DNA from 3 places in the Shewanella sp. 6_MG-2023 genome. Region 2 is predicted to be linked to each of the others. Evidence: predicted binding sites of a transcription regulator. Region 2 holds the regulator's gene; each other region holds the start of a gene.
What was found. Region 2 encodes sigma-54, which starts transcription at its own class of promoters, with help from an activator protein. Its sites were predicted from a motif close to GTTGGCACGNNNNTNGNNT; they were not measured.
Positions count from the first base shown of each region.

Region 1 (10,422 bases), on a different contig from region 2:
CACAGATTTAGCGGTATCCCATGTGGTCGTAGCCACCATGGGCACTACCTCAGAGGGCGTGGTGCTCAATGCCAGAATTGTCAATACTAGCAATAATCGAGTAGTGTCAGCGGTACAAACCTTTGTTAAAACCCACAGCCTGCCAGGCTATTTAACACCTGCCAATAAGGTGATTTCAAAAGACGGCATCTTGTATCGAAACGAGCATGCAGGTATGGCAAGCGTGACTATTTTAGGAGATAACCAATGAAGGCAATACTGTTTGCAACCCTGACAGCAGCCCTCACCTTGTCCGGGTGTGCGGTAAACGACAAGTATGTGCAATGGGAAACCGAGGCGCCTAAACAATTTCCTAAACTAACCGCTATTGGTTATGCGCCGTTAGCAACGCAACCGGCAACAGAGCAATCTCACAAGGTGTTAATGGCGATGCAAGCGTCTAAAATTGCCGCTTATCGTGAACTGGCTGAGCAAGTGTATGGCCAGCAGATTGATGCCAGTAGCCAGGTCGATGATTGGTTGCTGAATAAGCAAACCGTTACCGCCAGTGTCTCGGGCATGATTAAAGGCGCTAAAGTGGTCAAAAGCTATCCGGCTGGTGATATGTATGTGACTGAGTTAGAACTGGATTTTTCACAGGTATGGAGCCTATATCAGCAGCAAAATAGGCCTAGAACGATTAAGCATGTGACTTACTTTTAGTTAAATTTAATTATTTAAATCCAGTCATTTAAATCCAGTCATTTAAATTAACTTAACTGAAGAACAAAAAAAACCGCTCTTTGAGCGGTTTTTTGGTTTTTAAAACACAATCTAGCAACTCGCAGGGCAGTTAATTACCGCCTCGATTATGCTTTAAGGTTTTGCCCTAAAGAGGAAATCGTTGAAGTTCGGCCTTTGTCATTATAGGTCAGGCTTGATGCATTACGGCTCATTTGCAGCGCTTGAGAGAAGCGATTAAGGCTGGCTATATTAAGCTCAATTAAGCTGGCATTTTGACTATTGATGGCCTTGCACTCGTCTAGAATCGCTTTGGCTTCTTCGACTTTAACAATGAGTTCTGGCTCAGCGTTTAATAATGCTTTTTCTGGGTGAGAGGCTAACTTTTCATCATTAAGTTTGAGGTTGTTTAGGCAGTCAACCTTGTCTTTTGCCAGTGACAGTAGTTTATCTGCGTCACGTTCAGTAAGGGCTAATTTTTCTTCAGATACAAGTAATTTCAGCGACGACAAGGTGTCGTGCTGAAAAGATAACAGCTGTAGTAATTCAGTCATAAGTTACTCTTTATTAAAACCCACATTACCCGTTAAGTAATGTGTGGCCGATAATATCAAGAGTAACGATGAGGTTACTCTTGGTCGAAATTTAATCCGTCAAGATCAGCTTCAAAGCTAGCAATGTTAGCAGCTAACTTTTCAGGATCGACTTTGTAGCGACCTTCTGAAATTGCTAATTTAATTGCATCAACTTTGCTTTGGTCAACTTCTGGTAAAGATGCCATATTACTCTGCACTCCCTGCAGCTGCTGCGCTTGTGCAGTAATACTGACCGAATCCGTTTTTACTGGGGCAGCCGTGGTCTTAGCCGCTGAGTCAGCTGTTTGCGTTGTTGCTCCTGCGTCGCGATTGGTGCGCAACTGAGCATGAGAAGCTGTTTTTAGATGGTTAATATCAATTGCCATGTGAGGCTCCAGCGTAATGTTAGGGTTTTCCAAACAGGTTATCGGCCTTGTCAGAAAAAACTTTAGAATATTTTACATTCTAACTTCAACTTCGCCAACGCCTGTGACAATGACATCTAATCGCCTGTTAGAATTGCTATTTCTGACTCTAATAGCATCGCCAATATTACCATCTCTTAGTGCTTCTCCGGCAGTTTTTATTTCAAATGCGTTTGTTTTAGCATAAATAGATACCGAATCTCCTTTGCAAACAAAGCATAAATTATTGTTTAGCAAAGGCGCTTTAGCTGACACACGCCTTTTTGAGCGGGTACCGAGTAATTGTGAGATCTCAGAAAAAAACTGCCCGCGGATACTGTGTTGGTCAACATAGTTAATTGCCACATTATCTGCTGTGATTAACTCACCTTTTTCAATAATTCCCAATGCTGTCACCACTGGATACATAACCTCAACTTTAACCGAGATAAACATTTGCCATGGGTAGTCATAGTCAGGGCTGATACAGCTAATTTTGACTGTGTTGGTGCGGCTAATTTCGCGGTCACTGGCCATTTCAACACTAATGGGTGGCAAACATCTTGGCGGTGTTAATCGGCCATCAAGATTTTGCGGGCTAATGTTGATCACCGCATTGGGCTTTTTAGCAATTTTTTTTGCTACTACCTCTTTAGCTAATTCAGTAATGGTCGATAGAGAGTAAGTTATGGTGGCATCTTCACTGGCGTTAACCGGTAAAGATAAAAAAATAATGATCAATAGTAGAATGTTTTTCTTCATAATATTCTAACTAGCTTGATTGGCCAGGTTACCTCTAAACTTCAATTTTAATTAGCAATGATAAGGCTAAACATTCTCAATGTTATCTTTGTCAGAAGTTTGACTTTTTTCATTGAAATCGTCGCTTAAATGCGATGTGACCACAATCAAGCAAAAACTATGCCTATAGCTAAATTTAAGCGCTAAACCAGCAAATTGGCATAAATTACTGTGTTACAATTTGCGAAAATGGTTTTACTGTCGCTTTAAAACACTGATTAACAGTGAACTCTAATAATAAATCCCACTAGGGAAAGCATTCATAAAACAAGGCAGGGTTATGTCGAGCATTCTTGATTCAGTTAATAAACGTACCCAACTGGTAGGCCAAAATAGACTGGAGTTACTGCTTTTTAAACTTAATGGTCGCCAACGTTTCGGTATCAACGTTTTTAAAGTAAAAGAAGTATTACAGTGTCCGCCACTGACAAAGTTACCCCGTTTAAGCCCAATGATTAAAGGCATTGCTCACATTCGGGGCTCGACTATTTCAGTGATTGATTTAAGTGCGGCAACTGGTGGCCGTCCGTTGGCATCGACTGAAAATTGCTTCATCATTATTGCTGAGTATAACCGCAGTATTCAGGGCTTTTTGGTTAGCTCAGTAGAGCGCATTATTAATATGAATTGGGAATCAATTATGCCACCGCCACAAGGGGCTGGGCGCAACTCTTATTTAACTGCAGTAACCGAAATCGAAGGTGAATTGGTTGAGATTTTAGATGTTGAAAAAATTCTTGATGAAATATCACCAGTAAAAACGGAATTAAGCCAAGCTGCCAGTGATGCTATTACCATTGATAAAGAGCAGCATTACCATATTATGGTGATTGATGACTCTGCAGTTGCTCGTAAGCAAATTATCCGTTCATTATCGTCATTGAACCTGCAAATTGACACTGCTATTGATGGTAAAGATGCCTTAGAGAAATTAAAAGCGATTGCCACTGAGATGGATAATGTTGCCGATGAAATTCCACTGATTATTTCAGACATTGAAATGCCAGAAATGGATGGCTATACCTTAACGGCGGAAATTCGCGACGATCCAAAACTTAAAGATATTAAAGTGGTGCTGCATACTTCATTAAGTGGCGTGTTTAATCAGGCCATGGTTGAAAAGGTCGGCGCAAACGACTTTATCGCTAAGTTTAATCCCGATGAGTTAGCGTCAGCGGTCAACAAACATCTCATTTTATAATAATTCAATCTACAACCTAGGGCTGATGATTCACCATAGGTTGTAGATTTCACGTTTGTTACCAAGTGCTCGGTAACCAAACAAAGCGGCGGCTTTAGATTGCAAACAATGTAAAGCGCCTCTTTAAAATAGGATGTAAAAGTGCCGAACAAATCACTTGCTGAAGCAGAATATAATCAGTTTAAGCTTTTTTTAGAGCAACACAGTGGCATTGTATTAGGTGACAACAAGCAATATTTAGTAAAAAGTCGCTTAGCGCCTTTAATGGGCAAGCATGATTTGCCCTCATTATCGGAAGTGGTTAAGCGCTCAATGAAGCCAATGGAGCGGCATTTACGGGCGGAAGTGATTGACGCGATGACCACAAATGAAACTCTGTGGTTTAGAGACAAATACCCGTTTGAATTACTTCATGATGCTTTATTACCTGAATATAGCCGCTTAGGTCGGCCGTTAAAAATATGGTCAGCCGCTTGCTCGTCAGGGCAGGAGCCCTATTCATTGGCAATGACTATTTTAGAGTATCAGCAGCGTAAGCCGGGGGCATTGCCTGGTAGCGCGACGATCCAAGCCACCGATTTATCACCTTCAATGCTAGCGCGTTGTAAAAAGGCCGAATATGACAGCTTAGCCTTAGCCCGTGGGCTATCAGATGAGCGAAAGCGACAATTTTTTGAGCCAATGCCGTCAGGTCATATGAAAGTGAAAGATAATGTTCAGCGGTTAGTGAATTTTAGAAGTCATAACCTGCTTGAAAGTTATAGCTTATTGGGTAAGTTCGATATTATCTTTTGTCGTAATGTGTTGATTTATTTTTCTCCAGAGGCAAAAGCTAAAATTTTGCGGCAATTTGCTGCCGCCCTTAATCCCAATGGGATTTTATTTTTAGGGGCGTCAGAATCTATCTCAGGTTTATCTGATGAATTTACGATGGTGCGTTGTAACCCAGGGATTTACTATCAAAAGAAAAATATATTGTAAGTTTATGAATTAATATGTTTTTAGTTAATAAAATGCCGACTTACGTCGGCATTTTTCATTTTTATCCTTTCTCATCTTAAAACCGCAATATTTTGGCATAAGGTTTGCTTTGTTAGTGACAGTTAGCTGATGGAGGCAATTTTATGGCGATTAATTTTGAAAATGGTTTAGGGGTACATCAATACTCGTTGGGCATACGTGCTCAAAGGGCTGAAGTGCTATCTAGTAATATCGCCAATGCCAATACCCCGGGTTACAAAGCCCGTGATGTAGACTTTGCCTCTGCCATGAATAGCGCCCGCTCTCATCAGCAAGGGCTGCAAATGAGTCAAACAACTGACAAGCACTTTGACCTTAAAGCGTTAAGCCAAGAGCATGTGCAGTTTCGGGTGCCAAATCAGCCAGACACAGGTGACGGTAATACGGTGGATATGCAAGAAGAGCAATCTGCATTTATGCAAAACTCTTTGGAATATCAAATGTCACTGGGCTTTCTTGAAAGTAAGTTTTCTGGCATGCGTAAAGCCATTAGAGGTGATTAATTATGAGTCTTTTTAATATTTTTAATGTGTCAGGCTCGGGTATGTCTGCGCAATCGGTGCGCTTAAATACCACCGCCAGTAATATTGCTAATGCCAACACAGTATCAAGCAGTGTCGGTGAGACCTATAGAGCTCGTCATCCTATTTTTGAGGCTGAAATGGCCAAAGCCAGTCATCAGCAAAATAGTTCTCATAGTGTCAGTGTTAAAGGCGTTGTAGAAAGCGATAAACCGTTATTAAAAGAATTCTCACCTAATCATCCAATGGCTGATAACGATGGGTTTATTTATAAACCCAATGTCAATGTGATGGAAGAAATGGCCGATATGATTTCTGCTTCTCGGTCATATCAAATGAATGTTCAAGTGGCTGATGCCGCCAAATCAATGTTGCAGCAAACGCTTCGTATGGGTAAGTAATATGAATTTAGTTGGAGGTAAACAATGAGCCTCGTTAATCCTTACAGTAGTCAGTCATTACCGCAGTTGCAGACGTCTACCACGGCTTCCACCGTCTCCACTAATTCAGTGGCGACAAACTCACAAACTACACAGGTATCAGACAGTAGCTTTTTAGATAGCCTAACTGCTGCGCAATCAGCTAGCACCACCGAAACTGGTGAAGCTAAAAGCCAAGAGCTAACCCAATCGGATTTCTTTGCGCTTTTGAGTCAACAGCTGTCAATGCAGGACCCGTTTAAACCTGTTGAAAACGATCAGATGATCGCACAAATGGCGTCCTTCGCGACCGTTGATGGTATTGCCAACTTAAATGCTGAAATTTTGAATTTGAACAGTGTGATGAGCTCAAGTCAGGCATTACAAGCCTCGGGCTTAGTGGGGCAAAAGGTGCTCATTCCATCAGATATTGGCCATGTCTCAGAAGAAAACCCAGTCATTAACGGTGTCATTAGTACGCCACAGCCAATCGATACCATTACCGTCACCATTGAAGACGAGTCAGGCCAAGTGATTAAAACCTTTGAGGTTGATGGCTCTGCAGGCGGCAACATTGATGTCAGCTGGGATGGCCTTGATAAAGATGGCGAACCCGTAGAAGAAGGCATGTATGCCATTAAAGCTAACGGTAAAGTTGATGGCAACGCCGAAGATTTAGCGGTTTCAACTTATGCCCATGTCACTAGTGTGTCTTTAGGCAGTGTCGCCAGCGGTCCGATCCTTAACCTCAGAGGCCTAGGTGGTATTCAATTGTCTGATGTACTGGCAGTGGCAGAAAGTTAATAACACAAACAATAATAAGCTGCCAGAAATCTGGCAGCCACACAGAACCTAATTTAAAGCGCTAAGAGGTGATTTATGTCGTTTAATATTGCATTGAGTGGTATCGCAGCTGCTCAAAAAGATCTCAACACCACGGCTAATAACATTGCCAACGTCAATACCATTGGTTTTAAAGAGTCTCGCGCTGAATTTGCCGATGTTTATGCTAATTCAATTTTTTCAAATGGTAATACCGCAGTGGGCGGCGGCGCAACCACAACTCACGTAGCGCAACAGTTTCAGCAAGGTAGCTTACTGTTTACCAACAACTCCTTAGATATGGCTATTAGTGGCGGTGGTTTCTTTGTTACTTCATCTGAAGCGGGCAGCCAAGATCATGCATTCACCCGTGCAGGTGCATTTAAAGTAAACTCAGAAAGTTTTATGACAGATTCAGCCGGTAACTATTTACAGGGTTTCCCTGTGGATGCTGATGGTAATTCGACTTCAGTGAGTTTAACCACCACCCAACCGATTAAAATCCCCGATACTGCAGGTAGCCCAGTGAAAACCGGTAACGTTGGTTTTCAAATGAACCTCAATGTTGGTGATGAAGAACTTGATCCAGCAAACTTTGATCCAGATGACGCAGATACTTACAATAACTCAACCTCAGTAACTATCTATGATTCACTTGGTGAGGCTCATATCTTGACCACTTATTTTGTTAAACCAGAAGGTGGTTCCCATACTGGTGAGAATAACTGGGTTGCCTTTTATGCTGTTGATGGCAAGCAAGTGGATATTGATGCGCCAACGGGTGGTTCATTCCCAACAGATACTACTGGTGATGGTATTGCTGATTCAACTGGTACCGCTGAAAACGCATCCGGCTGGAAAGGCTCAGTACTTACATTTAATGATGCCGGAACTTATACAGGATCTGATCCTGCGGTAGTGTCTACGGTTGAACTAGGTAGTAATGGCGCAGGTGTTATCGGCACCGGCGCTGACGGCTCGCAAAAGGTGAACATCGATTTTAATAATCCTACTCAATACGCCTCACCGTTTGAAGTGACAGAGTTAACCCAAGATGGCACCACAGTCGGGCGCTTAACCAATGTCGGTGTCGGCGATGACGGTTTAGTAACAGCCAGTTACAGTAACGGTTCAACCGTGCCATTAGCTCGGGTAGCATTAGTACGCTTTTCTAATGAGCAAGGCTTAACTCAAGTAGGTAATACCTCTTGGAAAGCCAGCTTAGACTCAGGCCCAGCACTAGCAGGTGAGGCCAATAGCGGCACTTTTGGTAGTATTCGCTCGTCAGCACTTGAGCAATCAAATGTTGATTTAACCACCGAGCTGGTGGATTTGATTTCAGCTCAACGTAACTTCCAAGCCAACTCACGTACCCTTGAAGTGAACAATACCCTTAACCAAACGGTATTGCAGATCCGCTAATTAATCTCGCGCTTTAGTAAAGAGTTGCCGCCATGGCAACTCTTTGCCTTATTGTTCACCTCATTCTTCACCTCGTTACTACAGCCATTAACCTGCCCAATATTGCTTATCTTGTAAATTTCCCCGCTGTTTATAACTGCAAATTTCATCTAAAACTCAAACCCTTAATTTTTTGGCACGTTGATTGCTAGTTCTGTGTATATCTTTTGTTATGAAGAAAGTTTGACGGAGCGGTAAATGGACAAATTACTTTATGTTGCCATGAGCGGCGCTAAGCAGAATATGAATGCTTTGGCGGTGCGAGCCAACAATTTAGCTAATGTGAATACTGACGGCTTTAGAGCTGATTTGGTTCAAGCACGCTCTATGCAAGCTTTTGGCGAAGGTTTACCGACTCGTGTTTTTGCAATGACAGAAAGCCCCGGGCATAACTTTGACTCAGGCCCACTTAAAACCACAGGTCGTGATTTAGATATTGCCGTTAAAGATAAAGGCTGGATAGCTGTGCAAGCTGCTGATGGCGGTGAAGCCTATACCCGTTCAGGCAGTCTAAATTTTGACACTACCGGCTTACTCACTAATGCGCGTGGCAATCCGATTATGGGGGAGGCTGGGCCAATTGTGCTGCCACTGCCGGTTGAAAAAGTGCAAATCTCCCCTGACGGTATTATCTCGGTTAGACCCCAAGGCGCCACAGCCGACATAGTCGAAGAAGTTGCGCGGATTAAATTGGTTAACCCCAACAACGCCGACATGATGCGCGGTGAGGATGGCTTGTTTCGTTTAACCACAGGGCAAAACATCCCTAATGATCCCAATGTTCAAGTTGAAAGTGGCGCAGTTGAAGGCAGTAATGTCAATGCGGTATCTGAAATGGTGGCGCTAATTGATATTCAGCGCCAATACGAAATGCAAGTGAAGATGATGAAAAACGCCGAAGATCTTGATCGCGCCTCGTCAGCTTTAATGAGAATTAGTTAGGAGTAATTATTATGCATCCTGCTTTATGGATCAGTAAAACCGGCCTAGATGCCCAACAAACCGACATTTCGGTTATTTCTAACAACGTGGCCAACGCCAGTACCATTGGCTATAAAAAAAGCCGCGCAGTGTTTGAAGATTTGCTTTATCAAACCGTTAACCAAGCGGGCGGCGTCAGTGCTGATAACACCAAACTACCTAATGGCTTAAACCTCGGTGCGGGTACCAAAGTGGTTGCCACGCAAAAGATGTTTACCCAAGGCAATATGTTAACCACAGACAATGCCTTAGATCTAATGATTGAAGGTCCAGGCTTTTTTGAAGTTGAAATGCCAGATGGCACCGCAGCTTATACCCGTAACGGCCAATTTAGCCTAGATGAAAATGGCCAAATTGTGACCCCAGGTTCGGGTTATGTCATCCAGCCTGCCATCACCATTCCTGATGATGCCACTTCAATCACAGTGTCATCTGAAGGTGAAGTTTCAGTGAAACTTTCAGGTGCTACAGAAAATACCGTCATTGGTCAGTTAGCCATGAGCGACTTTATTAATCCATCAGGGTTAGACCCACTAGGGCAAAACCTTTACACCGAAACCGGTGCCAGTGGCACGCCGATTCAGGGCACGGCTTCATTGGATGGTTTAGGGGCTATTCGTCAAGGGGCGCTTGAAACGTCAAATGTTAACGTGACTGAAGAACTGGTTAACTTGATCCAAAGTCAACGTAATTACGAAATGAACTCGAAAGTGATATCAGCTGTTGATCAGATGATGTCTTACGTAACACAGAACTTATAAGCTTTGATGATAAGAGAGGGGATGATGAATAAGGTTTTAGTCTTAGCATCAGCATTTGTGATGCTGGGTTGCAGCTCAACTCAGCAAAAACCCATAGCCGATGATCCATTTTATGCGCCTGTTTACCCAGAAGCGCCGCCAACCCAAATGGTGTCAACGGGTTCAATTTACATGGATCATCAATCATCCAGTTTGTACTCGGATATTCGTGCCCACAAAGTGGGTGACATTATTACCGTATTGCTTAATGAGTCGACCCAAGCGAAGAAAAGTGCCAATAACGAAATTAAAAGAGGCTCTGATTTAAGCGTCGATCCGGTTTATGCCGGTGGCAGCAATCTGTCGATTAAAGGAATTCCGCTAGATTTTCGTTATTCAGATGACATGAATACCAAGCGTGAGTCAGATGCCGATCAGTCAAACAGTTTAGACGGCAGCATCTCAGCCAATGTCATGCAAGTGCTTAACAATGGCAATTTAGTTATTCGCGGCGAAAAGTGGATTTCAATTAATAATGGTGATGAGTTTATTCGCGTTACTGGCATGGTACGTAGTCAAGATATCACTCCTGATAATACCGTTGAATCCACCCGTGTTGCCAATGCTCGGATTCAATATAGCGGTACCGGCACTTTTGCCGATGTCCAAAAAGTGGGTTGGTTAAGCTCCTTCTTTATGGGCCAATGGTGGCCTTTCTAAGGAGTTAACCATGAAAATCAAATCCCTCATTTTATTA
Region 1 covers NZ_JAUOQU010000007.1:48,483-58,904, forward strand. The annotation lists gene Q4533_RS05985 (FlgO family outer membrane protein) at 1-250, shown strand, start outside; gene Q4533_RS05990 (LPP20 family lipoprotein) at 247-702, shown strand; gene Q4533_RS05995 (flagella synthesis protein FlgN) at 849-1,274, opposite strand; gene flgM (flagellar biosynthesis anti-sigma factor FlgM) at 1,349-1,681, opposite strand; gene flgA (flagellar basal body P-ring formation chaperone FlgA) at 1,754-2,461, opposite strand; gene Q4533_RS06010 (chemotaxis protein CheV) at 2,781-3,701, shown strand; gene Q4533_RS06015 (protein-glutamate O-methyltransferase CheR) at 3,843-4,682, shown strand; gene flgB (flagellar basal body rod protein FlgB) at 4,826-5,224, shown strand; gene flgC (flagellar basal body rod protein FlgC) at 5,227-5,643, shown strand; gene flgD (flagellar hook assembly protein FlgD) at 5,668-6,465, shown strand; gene flgE (flagellar hook protein FlgE) at 6,541-7,905, shown strand; gene flgF (flagellar basal-body rod protein FlgF) at 8,143-8,886, shown strand; gene flgG (flagellar basal-body rod protein FlgG) at 8,898-9,686, shown strand; gene flgH (flagellar basal body L-ring protein FlgH) at 9,711-10,385, shown strand; gene Q4533_RS06055 (flagellar basal body P-ring protein FlgI) at 10,396-10,422, shown strand, end outside.
Region 1: a site for sigma-54 is predicted at 4,774-4,792, ahead of flgB (flagellar basal body rod protein FlgB). Genes of this name have one in related genera too.

Region 2 (10,422 bases):
GATGAGTCTGACGCAGAGATCCCTAAAAATGTACCCACATTACATGCTATTATCTGGATCATTGTTGGTATGGTGTTATTGCCACTCTCGGCAGACTGGATGGTGACAGGCGCGGTAGGCATTGCCAAGACATTTGGCTTGTCAGATCTGGTCATCGGCCTGACCATTATTGCCATTGGCACCAGTTTACCGGAACTAGCAGCATGCATCGCTGGCGTCCTAAAAAAAGAAGACGACCTCGCGATTGGTAATATTGTTGGCTCAAACATTTTTAATATTTTAGCAGTGCTGGCCATTCCAGGGCTGATTGCCCCAGGTGAAATCGACATAAATGCAAGCGGTCGAGATTTTTACATGGTACTAGCAACCAGCACCGCATTAGCAGTACTGGTATTATCGAGTGGCGCTAAAAAGCAGCTTACTCGCTGGCATGGAGCCCTTTTATTAATCGTCTTTATTGCGTACCAAGTTGTCTTATTTCAGTCACAATAATGGGGCATAAAGATGTGTGACTCACCAAAGCGTAACCCGAAATCGCTTTGGACAATAGAGAGATACATATGACAGAACAAACACAATTGCGCCAATGGGGTCGTCAAGTCATTGATATTGAAAAGGCAGCATTAGATAACCTTTATCAATATGTAGACTCAGACGAGTTTGGCCAAGCCTGTGAACTCATTTTAGAATGTAAAGGCAAAGTCATTGTCATGGGCATGGGCAAATCTGGCCACATTGGCAATAAGATTTCTGCCACACTCGCCAGCACAGGCACGCCTGCATTTTTTGTTCACCCTGGCGAAGCAAGCCATGGCGACTTAGGCGCTCTGGCAAAAAATGATATTATTTTAGCCATATCAAATTCTGGTGAAGCCAGTGAAATTCTCACCTTAATGCCCGTTATACAGCGCATGGGGGTCCCGGTAATCGCGATTACGGGTAAACCAGAATCCAATATGGCCAAGCTATCTAAACTGCATTTATGTATTGAAGTGCCTGAAGAGGCCTGCCCATTAGGGCTAGCACCAACATCAAGCACTACCGCAACCTTGGTGATGGGTGACGCCTTGGCCGTAGCATTATTGCAAGCGAAAGGCTTTACCCGTGATGATTTCGCCCTATCCCACCCTGGTGGATCTTTAGGTCGTAAACTATTACTTAAAGTCAGCGATGTAATGCACAAAGGCGCTGATATTCCACAGGTGAAAAGTGAGCTCTGCATTACTGAAACCCTATATGAGATCTCAAATAAAGGTTTAGGTATGACTGCAGTGATCGATAATGCAGACAAGCTAGTCGGGATCTTTACTGACGGTGATTTACGCCGCGTCATCGATGCTGAAGTGAACCTTCGTACTACCGCTATTGCCGATGTAATGACAACCAACTGCATTACCATCAGCCCAGGTATTTTAGCCGCGCAAGCATTACAGATTATGGAAGAAAAAAGTATTAACGGTTTAATTGTCGTAGACGAGAACCAACGCCCAGTCGGCGCACTTAACATGCTCGATATGGTTAAAGCTGGAGTCATTTAACATGTCATTACACGAAACACTGCACCAAGGTTTTTACGGCCCAATCTCTGATGATGTTTGGCAAAAAGCCAAAAAAATTAAGCTGCTTATTTGCGATGTCGATGGGGTATTTTCCGATGGCCGTATTTATTTAAGTAATGCAGGGGAAGAGTTAAAAGCATTTCATACCCGTGATGGTTATGGCATTCGCTCTATTTTAACCAGTAATATTCATGTTGCTGTGATAACCGGGCGTAAATCTGCCATTGTGGAAAATAGAATGACCGCTTTAGGTGTCACTCATATTTATCAAGGTGTTGATGATAAACTAGTCCCTTACCAAAGCCTGTTAGATACCTATGGCGTTAGCCCAGATGAAGTCGCCTATATTGGTGATGACATGGTTGACTTACCTGTGATGAAACAGGTTGGCCTTGCAGTTTGTGTGGCTGATGGCCATCCTTATGTTAAACAACATTGCCATATGACCACCACCATTAACGGCGGAAATGGCGCATTACGTGAACTCACCGATTTGCTATTACTTAGCCAAGATAAGTTTGAAAATGCCCACGGAATGAGTATATGAGCCGAGTGACCTTCGCTATTATCGGATTTTTTGGCGCAGCCTTAGTCCTTTATTGGCAAGTACAAATTAAACGTAGTCAGATGGAGGCAAGTAAATTGCCTGCCCCTGCTCGCCCTGATTTTATCGCCAATGACTTACGCACCACTGAATTTAATGAGCAAGGTTTAGTGCAAAGCCGAGTCTCAGCGAAATACATGGAGCACTTTCAGCAAAGTAATGAAACCATGTTTACTGAGCCTGTCTACCTTATTTATCCTGAAAATGGTGAAGCCGAATGGCAATTAAGCGCAGATTTAGGCAAGCTGAATAATGAAACAGGCAAAGTAGTTTTAGAAAATAATGTTATTATTGATGCAATAAACATCGACGAGCCATTACAATCTTTGACAACCACCATGTTGGCACTCGATATGAACACCATGATTTTGACCTCAGATAGACAAATTTTTGTTACTGGGTCAGATTTTAATATACAAGGTTTAGGCCTGTATGCTGATTTAAATGCTCAAGAACTTGAACTTTTAAGTCAAGTAGAAGGAACGTATGAAGCAAAGTAAACTTTTGATTGCCTCACTACTCAGTGTAGTCAGTATTGCCAGCGCCTATGCAAAAGAAGGCGATTTACAGCAAGAGCTTAAAGTCGCAGCTGTGAGCCAAAAAGCTGACATAAAAAACAATCAGGTCATCTTCTATGGCCCAGTTAATGTGACTCAAGGGTCGATTAACATTAATGCCGACGAATTACGCGCATTTGGCACCGAAAGCGGCACCCAAAAAACCATGGTTGCCACAGGTAACCCTGCGACATTTTCCCAAGAGTTAGATGATGGCCGTATTGGTACTGCCAGTGCCGATGAAATTAAATATGAGCTTGCCACTAGCATTTTAACCTTAACGGGTAATGCTAAATTGGACCAAGCTGGCAGCCAGGTTACTGGTAACCTAATTAGCTACAACATTGAAAAGCAGCAGTTAATTGCTGAAAGCACCGGTACTGGTGAAGATCGGGTTATCACTATTTTTCAACCAGAAAGTCACCCAGACTTGATTGATTCTGAAAAGAAAAAAGATGAGCAACCACATTTACCAGACAGCGCTAAACCCGGTGATGACACGCCACCAGCTATAATTGAAAACAACAATTTATCTGCTGTAGAGGCTGTGAACTCAACTGAAACACCCGAAGTAACTGAATCACTTAACGCTGAGGCGCAGGCGACATTGTCAGCCCCAGCAGCTGAGCAAAATGACTAATGACCCAAATTACGTTAACCGCTGAAAATCTCGCTAAGAGTTATAAAAGTCGCCAGGTAGTAAAAGATGTCAGCCTGACGGTAAAAACCGGCCAAATTGTTGGCTTACTTGGCCCTAATGGTGCGGGTAAAACCACCACCTTTTATATGGTCGTAGGCCTAGTCAAAAGTGATAAGGGCCGCATTCTGATCGATGAAGATGATTTAACCGCAGATCCAATGCATTTGCGCGCCCGAAAAGGCATTGGCTACTTACCTCAAGAAGCCAGTATTTTTCGTAAGCTCACAGTACACGATAATATAATGGCAGTGCTTCAAACTCGCAAAAGCTTATCAAATGAGCAGCGCATTGAAGAACTGGAACATTTATTAGAAGAATTTAACATAACTCATATCCGTGATAGCCAAGGTATGGCGTTATCGGGAGGCGAGCGTCGCCGAGTTGAAATTGCACGCGCATTAGCGGCAAATCCTAAGTTTATTTTATTAGATGAACCTTTTGCAGGGGTAGATCCTATCTCAGTAATCGACATCAAGAAAATTATTCAACAACTTAAAAGCCGTGGTTTAGGGGTGCTAATTACCGACCATAATGTCCGTGAAACACTTGATGTGTGTGAGCGAGCATATATTGTGAGTCACGGAAACTTGATTGCTGAAGGAACACCTGCTGAGATCTTAGTCAATCAGCAAGTTAGGTCGGTATACTTAGGTGAACAATTCAAGCTATAGTTAGCACTATTCAGTTTTTAGTATGGCATTCGCGGCCAACAACAAACCTTAATCTAGTCTATTTTTCTAGGATCATAAACTAGCGCCCACACTGTTCGTCGCGATGATGTAATTCAATTAGGGACAAGCGGTACATGAAAGCCTCACTCCAACTCAAAATGGGTCAACACTTAACCATGACCCCACAGTTGCAACAAGCGATTCGCTTATTGCAACTTTCCTCATTGGAGCTACAGCAAGAAATTCAACAAGCACTTGATTCAAACCCGCTATTAGAGCTTGAAGACGAATTCACTAAAGCCAAAGAGCCCGTAAAAGAAAACGCCCTGCAAACTGACACCGATTTTAGTGATAATAGCCAAGTCACCATAGAAAAAGACACCTCAACGGTTGATACCACTGAATCGCTCACTAAAGATTCTATGCCTGAAGAACTCCCTATGGATACCACATGGGATGAGGTGTATACCGCCTCGCCGACTTCTGGCTCTGGCGCAGTATCGAGCGGTAATGATATGCCGTTTCAAGGCGAAACCAGTGAAGGCTTGTATGAGCATCTTGAATGGCAAAAAAACCTCACTCCCTTTTCTGAAAATGACTTAGTGATTGCAACCGCCATTATTGATGCCATTGATGAGCGCGGTTACCTCACCCAGAGCGTTGAAGACATTTTGCAATCCTTAGGCACTGACGATATCGAACTCGATGAAGTTGAAGCTGTACTTAAACGGGTACAACACTTCGATCCCGTCGGCATTGCAGCGCGAGATTTAAGTGAGTGTCTATTAATTCAATTAGGCCAATACCCTAATGAAATTCCTTGCATAGATAATGTTAAGTTACTGATTAAAGATCATCTTGATTTAATCGCCGGTCGTGACTTTAGGTTACTGATGCGTAAAACCAAGCTTAAAGAAGATGATTTACGTGAAGCCATTGAATTTATTCAAACGCTCAATCCACGTCCAGGCTTGCAAATTACCCCCATTAAAGATGAGTACGTCATTCCTGATGTTACTGTACTTAAAAAGAATGGTCGCTGGGTGGTCGAGCTAAATCCCGATAACATGCCTAAAATTGGCGTTAATCAGCAATATGCAGCTATGGCCAAAGGCGGTTCAAGCCAAGCTGACAGCCAATTTATTCGTGGTCATTTACAAGAAGCTAAATGGTTTATCAAAAGCATCGATAGCCGTAATGAAACCTTACTAAAAGTGGCTAACTGTATCGTACAATTTCAGCAAGGTTTCTTTGAGTTCGGTGAAGAAGCCATGAAGCCGATGGTGCTCAATGATATTGCTGAAGCGGTTGAAATGCACGAGTCGACCATTTCACGGGTCACGACCCAAAAATACATGCATACCCCCCGTGGACTTTTTGAACTAAAATATTTTTTCTCAAGCCATGTAAGTACCGATGATGGTGGAGAATGCTCTTCTACAGCAATTCGCGCATTTATTAAAAAGCTCGTAGCTGCAGAAAACCCGAAAAAGCCTCTTAGTGATAGTAAAATGGCGACACTATTGGCTGAACAAGGGATTAACGTTGCTCGACGTACGATAGCCAAATATCGAGAGGCAATGCTCATCCCTCCCTCAAACCAACGCAAAAGCTTATAACTTTTGTTATTGGAGGATGACCTATGCAAATTAACCTGACTGGAAACCATATTGAAATAACTCAATCTTTACGGGAATACGTGCAAACAAAATTTTCAAAGCTTGAACGACACTTCGAACAGATCAATAATGTTCACGTTGTGCTCGATGTTCAAAAGCTACAACAGATTGCCGAAGCCAAACTGCACCTAAAAGGCGGTGAAGTGTTTGCTGTATCGCGTAACGCTGATATGTATGTGGCAATAGACGCCCTGATAGATAAGCTAGACCGTCAGGTAATTAAACATAAAGAGAAACTCACTAAGCATTAACGATGGAACTTCGTACCATCCTGCAGCCGGCGTGCACTACCTGTGCCACTCCGGGCAGTAAGAAAAAGGTACTGGAATTAATCAGCAATTTAATGGCTGCCCAGTACCCAACCCTTTCTTCACAGGCTATTTTTGAAAGTCTAATAGCGCGTGAAAAAATGGGCAGTACAGGTATAGGAAATGGCATAGCAATTCCACATGGGCGCTTAGATAATATCGAAGAACCCATTGCTATTTTAATCAAATGCGAAGAGCCAATCGCCTTTGATGCCATAGACAAGCAACCTGTAGATATTTTATTTGCGCTTCTTGTACCTGCAGATCAGTGCCAGCAACACCTAAGCACATTATCTAGCATGGCAGAGAAACTCAGTGATAAATTGATACTTAAACGACTTCGAAAGAGTCATGACGCTACAGAACTTTATCAGGTTATTACTGCATGAAACTTGTCATCGTATCGGGACGTTCAGGTTCAGGAAAATCAGTCGCACTGAGAGTGCTTGAAGATTTAGGTTATTACTGTGTTGATAACCTGCCACTGCCACTGATTGGCAGCCTGCTTGAACAGCTTAAAGATAGTAACGAGCTTGTCGCCATTAGCGTCGATGTGCGTAATATCGAAGAGCAAGGCAAAGTACTCAAAGAGCAAATTGCTTTACTGTCTGACGATACCAGCATTACCAGTTTCTTTTTAAACGCCAACGATAAAGTGTTACTGAAGCGTTTTAGTGAGACCCGCCGATTACACCCACTGTCTAAGAATCAAATTTCGTTACAAGAAGCCATTAAGCTTGAGGGGCGGTTACTCGAACCCATAGCCAAAATGGTTGATCACTATATCGACACCTCGCAAACTAATATCTACGAATTGAGCGATCATGTTCGGCAAATCTTGCTAGGCAGTGTTGATAAAGAATTAGTGGTACATTTTGAGTCATTTGGCTTTAAGCATGGCATGCCGGCTGAAGCAGACTTTATGTTTGATGTGCGCTTTTTACCGAATCCGCACTGGGAGCTTGAGTTAAGGCCCTACACAGGCCTAGATGCGCCCGTGCAAGAGTTCTTAGAGCGACAGCCTTTGGTGAATAAGTTTATCTGGCAAATTGAAAACCTTTTTGACACTTGGATGCCACATTTAGAGCGTAATAACCGCAGCTACCTGACCATTGCCATTGGTTGTACTGGCGGTCAGCACCGTTCGGTTTATATTGCCGATCAGCTCGCTAAACGTTTCAACAACTCTAAGCACAAAGTCAGCGCCCGCCATAGAGAGCTTGGCATTGAATAAGCTAACCACATCGCCAGCCAAAACGGTGGCCTATTCAAAGCAAATTACCATCAGTAACAAGCTAGGCTTGCATGCGCGAGCGGCGACTAAATTGGCAATTTTAGCTACCGAGTTTGACGCAACTATCACCCTTATCCAAGGTGAGAAACAAGCCAGTGCTGCCAGTGTATTGGGGTTATTAATGTTAGAAAGTGGCATTGGTAAAATCATTACTGTTGAAGCTCAAGGCCGTGATGCAGAAAAAGCCCTTGAGGCCGTATGCAAGTTAATCAACGATAAATTTGACGAAGAAAGCTAACCGCCTGCGCCCAGTAACATCTCCAAGGAAACACAGCGACTCACCTTTACCATTATTTTATTAGCTATACTCAACACACCACCAAGCAGTATTAGCGTATTTATGAATTGCGCATCAAGCCATCAGATATTAGAAATTTCTTCATTCTTTCCGGTGAGTTAAGTTAACATTTCATCATCGTCTTTTCAGGAGTAGCCAATGGGTATTGAAGTCATCGACAGCGAACTGACCGAACAACGTCTTAATCAGCTTACACAAGCATTAGGTAGCGGTATGTTTGTTCATGTCAGAAATATGCTTCATGACATGGCCGCCTCCGATGTCGCATTAATTCTTGAATCATCACCGCCGAAAACTCGTCAAGTGTTATGGCAACTGATTGATCATGAGCAAGCGGGTGAAATCCTAGAAGAACTCGGTGAAGAGTTAAAAGATTCACTCATCAGCGCTATGACCCCAGAAAAAGTAGCCCAAGCCACCTCTGGGATGGATACCGATGACTTGGCTTACATCTTAAGAAGTTTGCCAGATGCTGTTTATAAAAAAGTACTGCAATCCATGAGCAGTCAAGACCGCCATCGCGTCGAACAAGCACTGTCATACCCTGATGACACCGCTGGCAGTATCATGAATACAGATACGGTCACTTTGCGTCCTGACGTTAATATTGATGTGGTATTACGCTATTTGCGCCAGCGCGGCAACTTACCCGATACCACAGATACCTTATATGTGGTTGATCGCAACGATCATGTGCTTGGTGGGGTGCGCCTTGCCGATCTACTCACCTGTGATCCTAATTCAACCATTCGCAGCATCATGGATCCTGAATTAGAAAGCATCCCTGTGGACATGCCTGATAATGAAGTGGCGCAATTATTTGAACGCCATGACTGGATTTCGGCCCCAGTGGTAGATGAAGCACAAAAATTATTAGGCCGTATTACCATTGATGATGTGGTCGATGTTATTCGTGAAGACGCCGAACACTCAATGATGGGGATGGCGGGTATGGATGACGATGAAGATACCTTTGGCCCCGTAATGAAAAGCACCTTCAGACGCTCGCTATGGCTTACCATTAACTTGTTTGCCGCCTTACTTGCTGCATCAGTAAGTAATATGTTTGAAGGCACGTTAGAGCAATTTGCCACCATCGCGATTTTAATGACTATTGTCCCTAGTATGGGCGGTGTGGCAGGCAATCAAACCTTAGCTCTGGTTATTCGTGGTATAGCCTTGGGTCATATTGGCCAAAGTAACTCCCGTTGGCTTATCGGTAAAGAATTAGCCATTGGTTTTCTTAATGGCCTCATGTGGTCGGTACTGGTCTTCTTTGCAGTGTGGCTATGGAAAGGTGATATGGCACTGGGCGGTCTCATTGGCGGCGCGATGCTCATTAACATGACCGTTGCCGGACTAGCGGGGGCCAGTATTCCGCTCATACTTAAAAAACTCAATATCGATCCGGCATTGGCTGGCGGTATGGTACTAACCACAGTCACCGATGTGATTGGCTTATTCGCCTTTTTAGGCTTAGCGACCATTTTCTTAATGTAGCGCCGTAAAACCCCCTCTCTCATCAGCATAAAAAGCGGCATTTATTGCCGCTTTTTTGTGCCTTAAAACCATAGAGTTTTAATGGTTACTTTTGTTTACCAATTAAAACCAATTCGCACCAAAATAGTACTTTTGCACCAAGATGTTTCACGCCCACTTTTTAGAGCTAACACTTTAAAAAAATAAGTCACTGTAATAAAAGGGTAAAATATTTATTTCATAATTGGCACAAGTATTCCATTGAGTTACGTATCACTAAAGAGGTAGCTTTTAATTTGACCAATTTAGTGGAGAAATTTAAGCCTTATAAATTTGAATATCAGCAGGAGTCGATGATGAAATTATTACACACATGTTTGAATCTTTGTCGTAATCAGTGCCACTTTTATAAGCATGTAGGCTGTAGCCTATGGGAAGTAGAATAGTCTTATCGTTAAGCCGACGAAGTTAATCGCTTTTAAATGCTTGGAGCTAATATGTCAGCACAAACAAAGTTTTATCCCGAGAGCTTTCAGCAGCAAGTGATCGCTGAAGTGAAGCAACATAATCGATTAATTTCTGATGTTGCTAAGCAATACTGCATCTCAGCAAAAACGGTTTACCAATGGGTTAAAAATAAAGAAACCGCGATGACATCAAAAACTAATGCCGAGGGCGTGACCACTCGCAAGCGTACACAAGCTAAACAGAAAAGCGCTTTAGTGTCAGAGATAGCTCACTTACAACTTAAGTTATCTCAGCTGAATCAGCAGCTGTTATCGATTAATAGCAATTAGTGGGGATTAACACAGTTCCGACAAACTTGATTGAATTAAACGCTGCCCCCATCGGCAATTAATTAGCGACAAATCTATTGTAAAATATAGAGCTGTTCACCCTCAGGTTTGTCAATTTTATTACATAAAAAGCTGATATAAAGCAGCTATGTAAGCTAAAAACCTGCAACAGGGACTAACAATAATAATAGGTCGCAGGAATGCCAAAAGGCAGTGTAAGGCCGGTGCTAATGAAAGGATGTCATTGGTGCCCGTGAATACGAAACGAATTGATTTTATAACGATTCCGGTAGGTTTGATTCGATAAGCGCACCACCCCAAGTGCACTTATTAAGAAGCTAATATTCCGACGATAAAGGCTTTTAAACAATCAAGCTTGTCAATTTTATTCAAGCTCAGTGACTGCATTCCCCCCATGATTGCAGTATCACTGAATTGAAACCTGCAACAAGGCTAACAATAATTATAAGTCGCAG
Region 2 covers NZ_JAUOQU010000014.1:50,537-60,958, forward strand. The annotation lists gene Q4533_RS10060 (calcium/sodium antiporter) at 1-492, shown strand, start outside; gene Q4533_RS10065 (KpsF/GutQ family sugar-phosphate isomerase) at 561-1,538, shown strand; gene kdsC (3-deoxy-manno-octulosonate-8-phosphatase KdsC) at 1,540-2,106, shown strand; gene lptC (LPS export ABC transporter periplasmic protein LptC) at 2,103-2,663, shown strand; gene lptA (lipopolysaccharide transport periplasmic protein LptA) at 2,650-3,360, shown strand; gene lptB (LPS export ABC transporter ATP-binding protein) at 3,360-4,091, shown strand; gene Q4533_RS10090 (RNA polymerase factor sigma-54) at 4,226-5,710, shown strand; gene hpf (ribosome hibernation promoting factor) at 5,734-6,021, shown strand; gene ptsN (PTS IIA-like nitrogen regulatory protein PtsN) at 6,024-6,467, shown strand; gene rapZ (RNase adapter RapZ) at 6,464-7,312, shown strand; gene Q4533_RS10110 (HPr family phosphocarrier protein) at 7,338-7,610, shown strand; gene mgtE (magnesium transporter) at 7,809-9,170, shown strand; gene Q4533_RS10120 (transposase) at 9,647-9,946, shown strand.

Region 3 (10,422 bases), on a different contig from region 2:
GGTATTGAGCAGTAAAATCCCCATTAACGAGTCGGGTGATTGCTGCTGATTTGCCACATAACCCATGGATGACAGCATCCAACCGATCATCGCGCCTGCAAAAGCGCCGCCTAATTTTTGCGAAAAGGCTGCTGCTGAAAAAATCATTGCGGTGGCGCGGCGGCCATTTTTATATTGTGAGTAATCAGCAGTATCGGCATACATAGAAAATACCAACGGCGATTTAGGCCCTAAGCAAAATCCAATTAAGGCCTGCATAATAAACATCAAGGTAAGGTTGTGAGCTGGAATAAAGTAAAAGCCAGCCGAAAGTATGGCAACAATGGTCATTAAACCAATAAGCAGTGGGCGTTTATCAAAGTATTTGGTTAATAGAGGCGTAGAGGCGGCGCCTAGGGCAAGTGAGATCATATAAACCGCGGTAAAGGTGCCAATGAGGTCTTCTCGGTTTACATAGTATTTAAAGTAAAAGGTGCCGGTACTGGCGCGCAAAGTGATGGTGAACATGATGATTAACGCTAAAGAGAATAAAATCAGCCATGGCTTGTTGTTGGTTAAATCGATTATGTCTTGTTTGATTGAGGTTTGTTGATTAGTTGGTGGCGCTATGCGCTCTTTAGTTGCAAAAAAAGTAAGGCAAAACAGCACCGCTGAAATAAGTCCATAACAGGCCATGGTCAGTTGCCAGCCTAATGCCTCATTACCCGCGCCAAGATAAGTAACTAATTCAGGCGTCATATAAGCAACTAAAGTACCACCAGAAAAAGCACCGATAAATCTAAAACTGGTTAATGTGGTTCTTTCCTGACTATTACTGGTGACCACACCTAATAGCGCGCCGTAGGGCACGTTAATAAAGGTGTACGCCAGCATCATGAAAATGTAAGTGCCATAAGCCCAAATCAATTTACCATCATCACCTAAATCGGGCACTGTGAAGGTGAGTACACCAGCTGCAGCAATCGGAATAATGCCTAATATGAGATAAGGGCGAAATTTGCCAAAGCGGGTGTTAGTTCTATCAGCGAGGGCGCCCATTAATGGGTCAGATACCGCATCGATTATGCGAGTCACTAACATCATGGTGCCAACAGCTGCAGCTGATATACCAAATACATCGGTGTAGAAAATAAATAAGAACACATCAAAAACACGCCAGTAAAAGTTAGATGCCACATCCCCAAGGGCGTAACCAACTTTCTCTTTAAAGGATAACTTATCGAATGTGACCGATGTGTTTTTTACGCTGGTTGCTGATTGTTCCATAATCGTTTTTATACCTTTATTGTTGCAATCTAACTTGAAGGTATTACTTACAACTAACCCACTATTCACTTGTATTTACAACATCTTCGCTGGGTTGATACCTGATAAAGTGTAAGGCTTTAATATTTATCACGCCTAAGTGTAAGCGCTTACATTGTGATTTTAATGTAAATTATTAATCATTTTTTGACCAGTATTAATTTAAATAAACTGAATATGATTTTTTGAAAAGAGGCGGGTAGAAGCGTTTTATTGATCTGGGATAAAGAGGCTAAGGTATTCAGCCCTTTTCCATCAAAGGGCTGAATAACATTTACTAAATAATTCTTATTGGATAATTGTTACTGGGTAACTGTTATTGAATAAGAAGCGACTCACTATTTAAGCATCTCGTTTACTCGTATAACCTGAGCGCGGTAACCCGTTGCGAACATATCGTGACTATTGATATTAATGCGCACAGCGGGTTTGGTTTCACCATAGCGATGCTCAACTAAAATAGATTTAACTTTACCTGTGGTGTCATCCATTTTTAAGTTGCCATAACCGCCACCTAAACCAAATAAACCAGCTGAGGCAAAGTAGCTCATCATGCTGTCTTTATCTTGCTGATATTTAACGATAGATGTTACTGGCGAGTAGCCTTGATAACCCAACTCGTCTTTACCGTATTGCCATACTTGGGTAACGGTTTTATTGGCCTCATCAATTTTGTATTCAACCGCGCGGGAATATTTTTCACTGGCAAACATCGGCTGACCAAGGTGTCTACCATCGCCATTATCAAATACGGTTAAAGTGCCCTTTTCAGGAACAAGATAAGCGGTATGGGACGTGTATGAGAAGTCAAAATAACTGCCTCGGCAACGACCCTTTTCATTACAGCTAAGTTTGTTACCTGTAGCATCAACTGGCGAGAGTAGCTTATCTTGGAACTTGTCACTCCAGCCTTTTTCAGGGCCTAATATCCATTTAACTTGTTTATCGCGGCCAATTTTGATTACCGCAGATTGATGACGTGAGCTAATAATGATGCTGTCATCTTTAGGGTCGTAATCAATTGAGTTTACATGGACCCAGTTACGGCCAGTTTCAACCCCATGAATGTCGCCATAAGGGGCATTCTTTAAATCTTCCAGAGTCGTTTGATGACCTGCTTGGTCAATATTCATATTCAAGCAAACTGCGCCAGCATCAAGGGATAATAAGGCTGCATCACGCAGTGGGTCTAAAATAGTATTAAGATCCCAGTAATCAACTAATTTACCTGTGTTATCAACCTCAATGATTTGATCGCGTATGGTGTTGACTAACATGCCATCAGCGCGGCGATAATCTTTGGCGGCGGCGCGAATAAAGATGTTACCGTTGGCGGCTTCAATACCTTCGTGTGATGCATCGATAAAATTTCCCGGTAAATTGTGCTCTGAAATCATTCTTCCCATTAATGACATCTTTTTCCAGCCTTGGCCCTGTACCCACACCATGTTGCCGTCTTTAGTGACGTTCATACCCATGGCGTAACCTGCGCTGTCATAATTTTTTGAGTTATGGGTGGTGTAAGGATTCAGGTACCAACGAATATCACCAGCGGTATCGATAATGAAAAACCCTGGTTTCCCATCCCAAGAAAACGCCCCAGGTGCATCAGGATTATTGTGGGATAACTGACCCGACTTTCCGTCTGGATTGGTCCAGTTTACAAAATAAAGGCGGTCTTTAAAGTCAGCGTCAACATGTTCTACTTCGACGATGGGCGCTTTAGCCCACTGGCTTTCTGAAAAGCCCATATCAATGTCTGGGGTTAGCATTTGATACTCGTGGCTGCGCTGCTTGCCGTTTTCAGTCCATTTAATTGTAAAGGTGTTCATAAAGGCAGGGTAGAGACCAAAAATGGGTACGCCACCTTCATCCATTACCCGCATATCATCAACTTGATAGTTTATGCTGACACCAGTTTCACCTTTGGCATGTATGGTGACATCCACATTGGAAATTTTATGGCCATTAAGAGTCACTAAAGCCGTTAGTGGGGCATTTTCATAGGGATTATGAATGATATAACCCAATGGCGCATCTGCCACTGGCATTGGCTTCATCCCCATGGGGTCTGCATTAACATTATTGATTGAATAAAGCAGTGACAAGGTCAATGCTGTATAAAGTATTGGCTTTAGCATGGGCACACTCTGAAATTAGTTATAGCGGCAGTATACCTTGGCATAATCGATAATAATGCAGTGTAACTAACAGAAAGTGTTATAATTTTTTACTTTTGATTAATAGCTCACGAAATAAGATTTTTAACTAAATTTAGGGAACTTTTGTGAATAGGCTGTGGAGTAACAACTATTTAAAAGCTATGGGGAAGTTAATTACAATTGTCTCAAAAGTGATTGGTAATTGATGCGAATAAAAAAGCCTACTTTATATCAACACGCCGTTAGCGGTTTTAAAGTAGGCTCTTAAGCTATTCAGCTAGCTAAGGGGTTAGCTATTTAGTTACTCGTCTTCACTTGGAGGTACATAACCTTCAACGGCAACATCTTTGCCTTCAAATAAAAAGCTAACCATATTCTCTTCAAGTAGTTTACGGTCATCAACATTCATCATGTTAAGTTTGTTTTCATTGATTAGCATGGTTTGTTTTTTCTGCCAAAGTGCCCACGCTTCTTTACTGATTGAATCAAAGATACGCTTGCCTAGATCGCCAGGGTAAAGTTGAAAATCTAAACCTGGAGCTTCTTTCTTTAAATATACGCAATTAACATTACGAGCCATGATTATTCCTTAAAGGGATTCCTTGACGGGATCTACTGCTAAAAGAGCGGCTAAGTTAGATAAAATCCGCTCAGTTGCTGCGGCTAATCCAACTTTCGCGGGATGATGTATGTTATACCAGAGTGTCTGATTTTGTTCCATTACACTTGAGTCAATTTGAGGCGATTGTTGATTTTCGCCGAGATTAACTAAGATAGGCTGAATATCTAAATGAAAATGACTAAAAGTATGTCTAAATCCTGCAAGCCATTGTGATTGTTTATTATTGTTGTTTTTTGCTGCGGCATATTCATTGCTACTGTGATTAAACCCATTAGCACAGATATGTGCAAGCAGCGCCGCCTCAGTATCAAATTGAGGAAAACACCATAAGCCGCCCCAAATGCCTGCTGGTGGTCTTTTATTAAGAATGACTTCACCATCTTTATGCAGTACTAGCATCCATGCAGATTTTACTGGAATGGTTTTTTTAGGCTTTTTACCGGGGAATTCTGTCTGTCGGCCAGCAAGCTGCGCTTTACAATCAATTGCAACAGGGCATTGAGCACAATTGGGTTTACTGCGAGTGCAAACCGCAGAGCCAATATCCATCATGGCTTGGTTAAATTTAACCACATCTTTTTGCGGGGTTAACTTATCCGTTAAGTGCCATAATTGTTGTTCAACTGCTTTTTGACCTGGCCAACCTTCAATTGCGCCGTGACGGGCAAGTACCCGTTTAACGTTTCCATCTAATATTGAATGATGCTGACCAAGGGACAATGACAAAATGGCCCCAGCAGTCGAGCGGCCAATACCCGGTAAGGCTATGACTTCATCTAGCGCTTCAGGAAACTTGCCTGCATGTTGCTCACAAACTGTTTTAGCCGCTTTATGCAGATTACGGGCGCGGGCATAATAGCCTAACCCCGTCCAATGATGCAGTACATCATCTTCGCTGGCATTGGCAAGGGCTTTAATGTCGGGAAAGCTTTGCATGAATTTTTCATAGTAGGGGATAACAGTGGCAACTTGAGTTTGTTGCAGCATGATCTCTGAAATCCACACTCTATATGGGGTTTTATTGATTTGCCACGGTAAGGTCTTGCGTCCGTGTAAATCGTACCAAGCGGTGATCCGCTCAGAAAAGGAGTTAACTTTTTTCATCAGCGCAGTGTATATGGAGAATATTCTATAAACAAGGGAGCCTGTTAACTGATAAATACTTTAGTCATGGTGATTTTAAGATATACTTAGCCACTATTATTGGAACAAAGATGAAACTTTGAATAGTCGGCAATTTAAACGCTATTCAAATGATGAGGCATACATGAGCGACGTTACCACCGCTGAATTTAACGAAGATGGCAAATATATTCGTAAAATCAGAAGTTTTGTATTAAGAGAAGGCCGTTTAACCAAAGGCCAAGCAAACGCAATTGAAGCACATTGGCCTGCAATGGGTTTAGATTACACACCAGAAGCGATTAATTTAGCTGAAGTGTTTAAGCGTGATGCTGATACCGTATTAGAAATTGGTTTTGGTATGGGTGCATCTTTAGTTGAAATGGCTAAAGCGGCTCCTGAGTTAAACTACATTGGTATCGAAGTACATAAACCAGGTGTTGGCGCATGTTTAGTTGATGCCGGTGAAGCTGAAATTACTAATTTACGTGTTTATCATCATGACGCGATGGAAGTGCTTGAAAACAGCATTGCTGATGGCTCACTTGCCCGAGTACAATTATTTTTCCCAGATCCTTGGCACAAAAAACGTCATCACAAACGCCGTATTGTGCAAGCTGAATTTGCGCAATTAATTCGTCGTAAGCTTAAGATTGGCGGTGTTTTCCATATGGCAACAGATTGGGAAAACTACAGCGAGCACATGTTAGAAGTGATGTCTGTGGCTGAAGGTTATAAAAACCAATCAGCAACCAATACTGTAGTTGAACGTCCAGATCATCGCCCGCTAACTAAGTTCGAAGCCCGCGGCCATCGTTTAGGTCATGGCGTTTGGGACATAATGTTCGAACGTATTGCATAATTATAATAAAATATTGTTAAAATAAGCTATTTAATCAACTAACTAGGAAATAACCATGGCTAAGACCCGAACTCGCCGTTTACGTAAGAAACTACGCGTTGATGAATTCCAAGAATTTGGTTTTGATATCAACTGGACTTTTGATGAGTCAATTTCTGAAGCAGATATTGATAAAGCTGTTGATGAGTTCATTGAACAAGTCATTGAACCTCGTAAGCTAGGTTTCCATGGCGGCGGTCATAAAATGTGGGAAGGCATTATTGCAACACAAGAGATCGGTAAATGTACCGAAGAAGATGTTGCTGCTGTTAAAGCCTTCTGGGAAGCGAAAAAAGTGCCACAACTTGAAGTTAGTGCACTGTACGACATCTGGTGGGGCTAATATAGCTAATGCCTGAGCAAATATTGCTTGATGAAGTGGTCGACAAGGTTCGGCCACTTATTGGTTTAGGGAAAGTCGCAGATTATATTCCTGCATTGGCTGACGTAGATCCAAACAAAATAGCAATAGCAGTCACTGGCGCAGATGGTCACACCATTGGCGCTGGGGATTATCTTGAGCCGTTTTCCATTCAATCTATCTCCAAAGTATTCAGCCTTACTTTAGCGCTAAGTTTGTACTCCGAAGATGAACTTTGGAGCAGGGTAGGTAAAGAGCCTTCAGGTCAGTCGTTTAACTCATTGGTTCAAGTTGAGCTTGAACGAGGCATTCCAAGAAATCCATTTATTAATGCTGGTGCATTAGTGATAGCAGATTTAATTCAAGCGCGCCTTGGTGCACCTAAGCATCACTTGCTTGAAGTGGTTAGAAACCTGAGCGAAAACCCTCACATACTTTTTGATAAAGTGGTGGCTAATTCAGAATTTCAGTTTAGTGCCCGTAATGCCTCTATTGCCTATTTAATGAAGTCATTTGGTAATTTTAACGGCGATGTTGATACAGTATTAAAGAGCTATTTTCATTACTGCTCATTAAAAATGAATTGCGCTGACTTATCAAAAGCGATGTTTTATCTCGCCAATCGCGGTAAAAGCCTAGCAGGGGATCAAATCGTTACCCCAGTACAAACCAGACAGCTAAATGCACTGCTTGCTACCTCAGGTTTATATGATGGCGCAGGTGAGTTTGCTTATCGGGTTGGTATGCCAGGTAAAAGTGGTGTTGGCGGCGGCATTATTGCGGTGATCCCTGGGGACATGTCTATTTGCGTATGGTCGCCTGAACTTGATCAAAATGGCAACTCACTGGCAGGCACTCGCATGCTTGAGCATTTATCACAATCATTAGGTCGCTCAATTTTTTAAACTCGCTTATGTTGCTGGGCAAGTTTTTTATGCCCATTTTCAAATGTTAAGCTTGAAATCATCCATTGTCTTTTTAGTATCCTCATCCACGAGTTTGAAAATCATCTATTCTTAAATCTACCCATATAATAGCGATGATGAAAATTACCAACATTTGGCTTATTTCACACATAGTTAATATAAATCCAAATCTAAAAGCTAAACCTATTAGTTATTACCTGCTTTAAGTTATTGATAAAAAGCTTATTTATGTTTTTGGCACAGCCTGTGCAATAACTTGGTATCAGTCTAATTAACATTGAAACTAGATATCAAAACGTTGGCAGTAGCTTAGTGAGCAGTTTAGCCACTCGCCCCATTGATTATCTACATAACGATTAACAGCAAGGATAGAGCTAATGAATACCCAAGGTTTATTTAAAAGTATTGCACTAACTGGTTTGATTTTTACCGCAGGGGCTATGACGCCTGCGGTGGCCAAAATGTCCCTTGAAGATAATCAATGCAACGTGACCTTAAACTATGATGTTACCGTTGAGCCACAAAAATTATCCTTTAGCGAAAAAGGCGCTGAGGTTTACCGAGTCGAACTTGGAAAGTTATATATTGATGGCAACCAAGTTGCACTAAATGATAAGCAAGCAGCTTTGTTAGCTGATTATTCGGAGCAAGTATCTAAACAGATCCCAGAGGTAATTGATTTAGTTGATGATGCTGTTATTTTGGCAACAGATGCAGTGAGCATGGCATTAACCCCTATTTTTGGCGATGCCACCGCGGCTAAATTGGATGAGCTTTTAGCTGGAATTCAAAGCCGTGTTGACCAAGCAGCATATCAACAAGGGGATAAGTTTTATCTTGGCGCGACAGAGTCTTCGTTAGAAGAAGCATTTAATGAAGAGTTTGAACAAGAAATGGAGCAAATGATTAAAAACTCCATGGGCAGTTTTATGATGGCGCTAGGGGCTGAAATGATGTCTTCAGAAGGCGGAAGCTTTGATGAAAAAATGACTGCCTTTTCAAGCAAAATGGAAAGAATCGGTGAAGATGTTGAATTGCAGATTTCTGAGCAATCAGAGGCCATAGAAGCTAAAGCCAAAAAAGTCTGCGGTAACTTTGAGCAGTTAATGGTGCTTGAAAGTGAATTACGTCAATCCATCCCACAGCTATCTTCTTATGAATTAGCGACATTCTCAGATACTGAGTAGCGGTAACCTTGTAAGTTCTAGCATTGTCAAAATGCACCTGACCTTCCCCTGTACCTTGTGCAGGGGCTTTTTAGTTAAACCATTCCTGCTTAAATTACCAATCAAAAACTTCGCCCGCCAATCAAGCTCTAGTTAACTATCTGTTATTTGCGCTACTTTGTAGCGAGATATGCTAGCCGAGCTAGTCGTTTTTTGTCTAATTGCCACCGTTCAAGTTGAGAAAATGTCATTAATATTACAGTTTATCGTAGATTTGTTCTGATAAAAAAATTGTATATTATAAATATAGAGCCATTTATACAATTTTTGGTATACTCCTAAAACTATAAAACTGTATGGCGTTAACCAATTAACTTGTTGTTTTAGTTTTGGTTGGCTATTCATGATAATGGACTATCGAAATTTAATTTCTTTTTGGGTGAGTGGCGCAACGTTTAAAGAACCATATAAAGTAGGTGGCGTTTATGCAGCATTGTCTGTAATAAGCGACATTACTTGGAACTCAAAAAATATTTTTAATGTCGTAAACAGCTTAAGGCGACTCCAATGTTAGAACTATTAGAACCTATTGCTATTTTTACTCATGTTGCTAGAGCCGGGAGCTTCAGTGCCGCTGCCAGAAGGTTGAGTATATCTAAGTCCAAAGTAAGTACTCAGGTTGCTGATCTTGAACATAAACTTGGGGTTCAACTCATCCAACGTACTACACGTAGTTTAAGTTTAACTGAAGCGGGTAACTTGCTTTACATACAAGGTGAGGAGTTATTACGTGATGCAGAGCAGGCCGTTGCTAGTGTGCATAATCTAAATGATGCCACCCGTGGTGTACTTAAAGTCGGTATTTCTCAGTCTTTTGGTACCATGCATATTATTCCTGCATTACCTGAGTTTATGGCACGACATCCAGAGCTTGAGCTACAAGTTAGCTTACTGGATCATAAAGTCGATGTGGTTAGTGAAGGTTTAGATTTACTTTTGACTATGTCTGAGCAGCTACCATTAGGTATGGTTGCAAGACCATTAATGAAGTGTCAGTTCTTATTAGTGGCATCGCCAGAATATATTGCCCAACATGGCAATATTTCTCGACCTGAACAACTTGTTGATCATAACTGTCTAGTCTACCAAGGTGAGTGGCATGAGCACAGCATGTGGCAGTTTAAGAAAGCTGATGATTACTGTGAAATTGGTGTTTCTGGTAACTTCCGGGTTGATAATGCACCAGCATTAAAATCGGCCGCGGTTAGCGGTTTAGGTATTGCCTACCTAGCAAGTTATTTACTTGAAGATGAAATCGAACAAGGTACATTAGTGCCGTTATTACCTGATTGGCAATTGACCAACAACTTACCACTACAGGCTGTTTACCCAAGACGTAAGCACCTTGCCCCTAAAGTAAGTGCATTTATTGAATTTATTAAAGGTCATATTGGTACTACACCTTATTGGGATGGTAAGTTTGATCATTTATACAAATTACGTAAATAGCCATTCAATGGGGTTTCTAAGTCAGTAACTAAAACTGGAAACATTGTTCGAATTTTAAAACAAAGTCGCAACTTAAGTTGCGACTTTTTTATTTGCATAATAAAAACAATAACTTGATTGTCTTGTGGTTGAAAAACGCTCAGGTTGTTTCTGTGCTGAGTTATTAATGGAGTGTAAAAAGCTGCTTGAACTCTGTTCTTAAATCAATACAATAGATTTCAGTTGATTCGGAATGATTTGAGTCACGCATCTTGTTGAGAAATGACCCCTTTTCAGCTTTTTGTGCAAATCAGCAACTTCGCAAGTTTTGAATCACTGCTGGCAGAGGTTTTAAAATCAGAACAATGC
Region 3 covers NZ_JAUOQU010000001.1:180,025-190,446, forward strand. The annotation lists gene Q4533_RS00835 (MFS transporter) at 1-1,266, opposite strand, end outside; gene Q4533_RS00840 (aryl-sulfate sulfotransferase) at 1,644-3,446, opposite strand; gene Q4533_RS00845 (oxidative damage protection protein) at 3,769-4,047, opposite strand; gene mutY (A/G-specific adenine glycosylase) at 4,057-5,193, opposite strand; gene trmB (tRNA (guanosine(46)-N7)-methyltransferase TrmB) at 5,357-6,073, shown strand; gene Q4533_RS00860 (50S ribosome-binding protein YggL) at 6,129-6,455, shown strand; gene glsB (glutaminase B) at 6,464-7,378, shown strand; gene Q4533_RS00870 (YggN family protein) at 7,777-8,586, shown strand; gene Q4533_RS00875 (LysR family transcriptional regulator) at 9,133-10,074, shown strand.
Region 3: a site for sigma-54 is predicted at 7,633-7,651, ahead of Q4533_RS00870 (YggN family protein). Genes of this name have one in related genera too.